2 regions of the Sporosarcina sp. QA0331 genome follow, and region 2 is predicted to be linked to the other one. Evidence: riboswitches for the same ligand, from Rfam matches in the RefSeq annotation. Region 2 holds a riboswitch; the other holds the start of a gene.
The links. Region 2 has a riboswitch for cyclic di-GMP ahead of AC0L13_RS03210 (response regulator). Riboswitches for the same ligand answer to the same signal wherever they lie in the genome.

Region 1: another riboswitch for cyclic di-GMP. It lies ahead of AC0L13_RS21080 (methyl-accepting chemotaxis protein); the one in region 2 lies ahead of AC0L13_RS03210 (response regulator).

What each region holds. Positions count from the first base shown of each region.
Region 1 covers NZ_CM147850.1:4,143,847-4,147,263, forward strand. The annotation lists gene AC0L13_RS21070 (SDR family NAD(P)-dependent oxidoreductase) at 1-229, opposite strand, end outside; gene AC0L13_RS21075 (TetR/AcrR family transcriptional regulator) at 297-872, opposite strand; cyclic di-GMP riboswitch class I at 1,174-1,259, shown strand; gene AC0L13_RS21080 (methyl-accepting chemotaxis protein) at 1,360-3,087, shown strand; gene AC0L13_RS21085 (SDR family NAD(P)-dependent oxidoreductase) at 3,099-3,417, shown strand, end outside.
Region 2 covers NZ_CM147850.1:645,287-648,703, reverse strand. The annotation lists gene AC0L13_RS03220 (LysR family transcriptional regulator) at 1-340, shown strand, start outside; gene AC0L13_RS03215 (hypothetical protein) at 445-876, shown strand; cyclic di-GMP riboswitch class II at 1,096-1,178, shown strand; gene AC0L13_RS03210 (response regulator) at 1,229-1,882, shown strand; gene AC0L13_RS03205 (hypothetical protein) at 2,047-2,367, shown strand; gene AC0L13_RS03200 (TrmB family transcriptional regulator) at 2,391-3,197, shown strand; gene AC0L13_RS03195 (cyclase family protein) at 3,290-3,417, shown strand, end outside.

The DNA of each region.
Region 1 (3,417 bases), 660 kb from region 2:
TATTAGCTGCTTGGTAAATGACATCGACATTTTCAGATGCGGCCATGAGATCTTGTAAATTAAAAACATCCCCGGCTTGAATGGTGATTTCCTGACGCCCATCATACAAACGTTTCAGTTTCTGCTCCGAACGGGCGAATGCCGTCACTTCCACACCTCTGCTAATCAATTCATTCACAATCGAATATCCCATTCCGCCGGAAGCTCCCAACACTAGTGCTCTTTTCATAAAAATCCCCCTAGTTCATTATTTGACCACTGTTCAAATGGAGTGAAAAAAGAAAGCCAATAGATGGCTAACTTTGAAAGATACCTTTCAACAAAAACTGGACGTGTGCCTTTGCCATATCCAACACATCTTCGTATTGGACGACATGCCGCAAATAGTGTGTGACAAATCCATGCAAGGATAAGAAAATAGACCAAATCTCGTGAATCGAGAGCTGCTTCTCACTCAAACTATGTACGGTTTGAGCAAACAATTCATACGTTTTGTTCGGGCCTTGATTGATAAAGTTCAGCACTTCTTCGTCTTTGATTAAAAACATGATTTCATAATGGCTTTGATGATTTAAACCAAACTCGATATAGCCGAGCAAGATGGCTTCAAGTTTTTCCCGCGGGGCCAGAGGGGCTTGTGCGAGCTCCTTTAACTTTTGTTCCAACATGCTGAAATGCTCTTCCACCAGTGCATAAAATAGCTCTGCCTTATTTGTAAAATGATAATATATGGCTCCATGACTATAACCGAGCTCTTTCGCTATTTGCCGCATCGAAACGTGCTGATATCCTTTTACGATGAATAAGTCTCTTGCAGCTTCCATGATCATCTCTTGAGTCAGATCACGTTGCGCAGATTTCCGTGATGACATAGTACCTCCTCATTTGACCGCTGTTCAAATAAATAGTAACTAGTTTTAAAAGTATTGTCAATTGTTTATTCGGAATGGGCAATAAATCGGGGAGGTGTTTGCGAATTGTAGTATAATTTTTTTACTTACCCGCTTTTATATAAGAAATAGATTAAATTTAACTGGATCAAAAGTGCGATACTGCAATTAACTTTTTCAATAACAATAATCCTGTAGTAGATAGTGCTAATGTAATTATTTGTTTTAGAAAAAATAGTACTTTTTATTGCCTATTCTGAAAATCTATGGTACTATTTTCAAGTAATATAGTTGGCAAACCTTTCGAAAGAGAGGGACGCAAAGCTCCGGGTCTAAAGCAATTATTGCTATGATGGCTGAGCCGCATGAAACTAGATTTTTTTCTGGTTTTTTATTTTGCCTATTTCTCAATTTGAAATGGGTATTTTTTATTGCATAAAATATTTACAAATGGAGGAGCAGAAAAGGTATGCGTTTGTTAAAAAACATTCCGCTTAAATTCAAATTATTGCTTACTGTTTTTGCAATTGTTATCGCTTTGTTCGCTGTCACAACGGTCCAAAGCATTTCTCAGTTGAAAAATCAGCTGGAAAGCGATCTGGAGCAAGAGCTGACAAGCGTCGGTCTATTGACGGCAATGCAGTTGGATGCGAAAGATGTAGAAAAGGTTTTTAACGCAAAAGGGGAATCTGATACCGACTTTTTAAAGGTCCAGAATCAGTTGGATCATATTTTGGAACAGCAAGGCATTATGTTTTGGAGCTATATTTGGAAAATGGAAGATGGCGGTGTTAACACTGTTGGCTATACGAATAATTTGAACGAAGTGTATGAAGTCGGCGAATTGTTCACTGATATTGCACCCGAACATATGACAGCTGCAGAGCAGGCGATCGAAAATGGCAAGCCGGCAGTCACCAGTATTTTTGAAGACACTTTTGGGTCGTGGAGAACGGTATTTAGTCCAATACAGGATCAAAAAGGCAATACAATCGCTGTCTTGGGCATCGATTACTCAGCCGACTATATCGAAGCGACCATTAAAAAAAGCATTACGAAGCAAATTGTCATCGCAGTTATCGGGCTTGTTATTTTATTTGCAGTTTTATTCTTTACGATTATCCGTTTGCTCAGCCCATTGAACAAAGCGGTTCTCATTGCCAATCAAGTAGCAGGCGGCGATTTGCGTGATGTGGAATTGGATGAATCAAAAGATGAAGTCGGAAAACTGTCTGGCTCCATTAAAGAGATGGTATCCAATTTGCAGCACGTCATTATGAATATCCGAAACACATCAAATATCGTTGCATCGTCTGCAACACAGCTTACAACTACTGCTGAAGAGTCTTATCGCAATGCGACGAATGTTTCGAAAGAAATCGATCATCTTGCGAAAAACGCTGAAACGACGATGGTCATGACAGTGGAGACAGCTTCTGCTATGGAAGAGTCTGCAACGAGCATTCAACGTATCGCAGAATCTGCACATACCGTTTCCGAATCGTCGTATTTTACTTCAAACGCTGCGAAAGAAGGAAATGAAGTCATTCAGCAAGTCATTGACCAAATGCAATTGATCAATGAGTCTGTCAATCAAATTGATGAAACGATACAAGGCTTGAATGAAAACTCAAACCGCATTAGCGACATTGTAGATTTTATTACAGCTATTGCGGAACAAACGAATTTGTTGGCTTTGAACGCTGCGATAGAGGCGGCAAGAGCTGGTGAACATGGAAAAGGCTTCGCTGTTGTAGCGGGAGAAGTAAAGAAATTGGCGGAGCAATCAGCGCATTCAGCTTCCGAAATCTATAAGCTCATTAATCATATTCAATCCAACTCAAATGACTCTCTTTTAGTAATGGAAAAAGGGAAAGAGAATGTGCGCGTCGGATTGGATCAAACAGCGAAAGCCGGAGACATCTTCAAAGAGATTGTTCTTTCTGCTGAGCAAGTTGCGGATCAAATCCAAGAAATTTCGGCTGCATCACAAGAGATTTCAGCTTCTTCAGAAGAAGTGGCCGCGTCGGTAACGAATATGAAAATAGCATCAGAGCAATCGGCTGATCTGTCGATTAACGTTTCGAAATTGACGAATGAACAAGTGAGATCAATGGAAGAAGTGATTGAGGCTTCCGCATCATTGGATAAAACTGCGGAAGAACTCCAGTCATTGATCAAACGATTCGAATTATGAGGTGAAGTGAAATGAAGTTAGGTCTTGAAGGGAAAAACGTGCTCGTAACAGGCGCAAGTATGGGAATCGGAAAAGCGATTGCCCTCCAATTTGCCGAGAACGGAGCAAACGTTTTGATTAATTATATCGGTGATCAGGAAGTAGCCGAGCAAACTCGCCAAGAAGTCGAAAAACACGGTGTCCGTGCATTGACGTACCTTGCAGATGTATCCGAATCAAGCCAAGTTCGTGAAATGTACGCCTATATGGATGAACAGTTTGGCGGCATTGATATTTTAGTGAATAACGCAGGGTTTGCGCAAGACGCTCCGATTACGGAGATGACGGATG
Region 2 (3,417 bases):
CTTGTTGGATGGGCAAAAATTCATATTAGCAAAACCGGGACTCGGACTACGTCGTTTCACCAACCAAGTATTTTCGGAATATCATATTCACCCAAAAATCGTATTGGAAACATCCAATACGGAAAACGCATTACGATTAGCAAATAAAGGCGTCGCCATTACGATTGTTCCTCAAAGTGTTATCGAAAGTGCCGCTGTAAAGGTAGAAGCCAATTTGTATCCTCTCAAGGATCCAGCATTTAAAAGCAAGATCGTTCTCAGCTATCGGAGAAACGCTCAACAAACCCCTGCCTCTACAGTGTTTATCGAGATGGCGAGGGAGAAGTTTCCTTTGCAGTGAAGAGGGAGTGATTTCAACAGACCAATCACTAGCCCATAAAACCCACTCCATTCGTTTCAAATGCCGTATTTTCGCGAGCCACCCCTTCTTGAGGAGGATGTTGGATGGCGACTACTAAACTTACATTAATGGAAGCGTATATGATTGAAACACTACGCAGCAATGGCATATCAAATGAGGAGCTGCTAACTCAACTCGAGCAAAGGGACAGCAGTTCTTGGGAACGCATCAATCCAAATTATTATTATGGTGATTTGATTTCACTTTATCAGCAAGATAAAAATGCTTTTGCATCAATCCTAGTGGACGGATATCAAGTGAAATTCATTACCATAAGAGGGCTTCTGGAGTTGAAATTCAAAAAAAACGCCGGGAAAGATTACTCGTTGACAGATGAGGGCATGAAACAGTTGAAAGTGAGTGAGAGTGAGTTAGAAACACTGAAGCAGTTCCTCTCACAAAACTGGACAATTACGGAATTGCCGTTGAAAACAGAAGATGAAATGAAAGAAATTACCATACTGAATGGCAGATGATTTGAGCTGCTGATATGAATAGAATCAGGAATAGCCTCTTGTATACGTCGTCGCATGACACAAGTATACATGAGGCTTTTTGTGCTCATTATCGCGCGTGGAATGTTCATGAAACAACCAGAATTTATGAATATTAACATTCCTCAGTATTCAACATTCAAAGACGTCCCTATACTAAATGTAAGGATTTTGTATACTTATTTAAAAATGTCACTCTATGCATACATAGGAGACTATGAACTATATCCTTTATGTGGGCACCTTGGATATAGGGAGTCAGTGGTGCAACCGGCCCTGTTTCTTCGGGACATTTTTAATGTTCCTACATTTTAGGCGAGGGGGCTTTCTATCGATGAAAATTGTATTGGCGAATGATCAACTGCTCATTCGCAAAGGGCTCGTCTTGACCCTGTCATTGCCTAGCGGGCTCGACGTGGTTGGTGAAGCAAAAAACAAGCAAGAATCTCTTCAGTTAATTCGAAAAGAACATCCGGATTTGCTAATTACCGATTTCATGTTAGGGCACGAAAGCGGTTTGGAAATAATCGCTGAAGCGAAGCGGCTCAATGTCGCCTGCAAATTTGCAATCTTGACCGATTTACAGGACCTTCTCCTGTTCAATCATGCAAGGAAAATGGGCGTGGATGGATTCATATCGTTACAAGCAGATCCCGACGAACTCATTTACGCGCTTCATCTGATTCAGCGAGGAAGGAAGTATTATGATCCCGATATGATTGACTTGCTGATCCAGTCACAGAGGGAGCCGCTAGTAGACAACCGTCCACTCGAACAATTGACCGTAAAGGAAAAGGAAGTGTTGGAAAAGTTGGGGATGGCATACTCTAATAAACAAATTGCCAACAGCCTGTTCATTACGGAGCACACGGTAAAGAAACATGTCAGCCAAATCTTGGCTAAGCTTTGTCTTGGCGACCGCACACAGGCCGCCCTTTACGCAAACGAGACTGGATTAGTGCAATACCAGTTTGATCTGCCTGTTTGATAGTGGTATCTAGATGACAAAAGAGAGCCGACCCACGGGCTCTCTTTTGCGTTTTATAAGACAGAAATCATGTAGACAATAAATTTACAGAAGTGTAAAATTAGGAATAATCGGTAATTATAGATTACTTTTATATAATTGCACCTGAATAGGAGGGAAAATTGATGACGGTTCTTCTTTCTGCAAAAACAAAGTTACCGCAACCCCTTTCGGATAGCGTTAACAGAACAAGATTGCATGACAAATTTCATAATGGTACCTTCAAAAAGGTGACCATTCTTCGGGCTCCTGCAGGCTATGGCAAAACAACGCTGATCAGCCAATGGCTAAAAACCTTGCATCACGATCAGGTCGCCTATCTAGCCATCGATTCTTCTGACAATGATTCATCCCGCTTTTGGGCATATGTTTTCCACGCTGTTTCGAAAGCGTGCCAATCGGATGTCGATCTGACATTAGCCCCTGACTTACTACAACCATGGTAGTAGTATTAATCCAGGTGATAAAAATGAATATTGACAAAACAAACTCAACTCTAAAAAGATATGGATTTACGGAATATGAAGCTAAAATCTATGTTGCTTTATTACAATCTAATCCATTAAACGGAAATGAAATCGCTATTAAATCGGGCGTTCCCAGCCCGAAAGTGTATGAAAATCTAAATCGAATGTGTGAAAAAGAAGTTGTCTTTCCGGTTTTAGACGGCAATTACTCAATCAAAAAATTATATTCTCCCCTTCCTTATAAGGAATTATTACGAAAGATAGAATTGGACTTCCAAAACGATACCGCTTTTATGGAAAGCCAATTTAAAGTGATCTCCAATCAGATGAAACCAGATTGGTCGGAACTTTATCATTTGGATGGGTATGTATCTTCCATTGATTCTTTAAGGAATATGATCCAATCCACAGAACAAACAATTTACCTTAGTTGCTGGAACAGTGAATTGGAGCTTTTATGGGATGACTTACTTGAAGCGTTTAAGAAGGGGGTTCGAGTAATCTCCATTCTATTCGATGGCACTGATAAGAAGATTCCATGGTTGCATTTCACCCATCACCAAGGTGAATTCTCCGACCGCAGGCATACGGGAGAACTTTCATGTGTATTAGATGAAAAAAGTGTCTTTATACTTCATTCTGCTGAGGGAAATGCACATGCCATTATATCCAGTCATACAGCGTTAACCCGGACTACACTCAACTATATTCGACACGATATTTATATCAATCAAGTTGTTAATCACTTCCATGATGAATTAGCAGCTAAATATGGTGAAAATTTTGTAGGGCTTTTAGATATTTTTTGAGAAGGTATCACCGATTTATCGTTAATTATAAAAAAGGGGGAGAAAGGAGGATCGTTGGTCGTTTTTACTTTAGTCCAATTTCGAAAGGGGTTTTGAGAGTGGGAGCTCAAATTATCGATTTAAGTGTACCGATGGACAGTAATGCGAAAGAACCTTTTCCACCAACAATTGAATATGAGGCACATGAAAAGGGAGCTGAACAAGCTGCAGCTATTTTAGG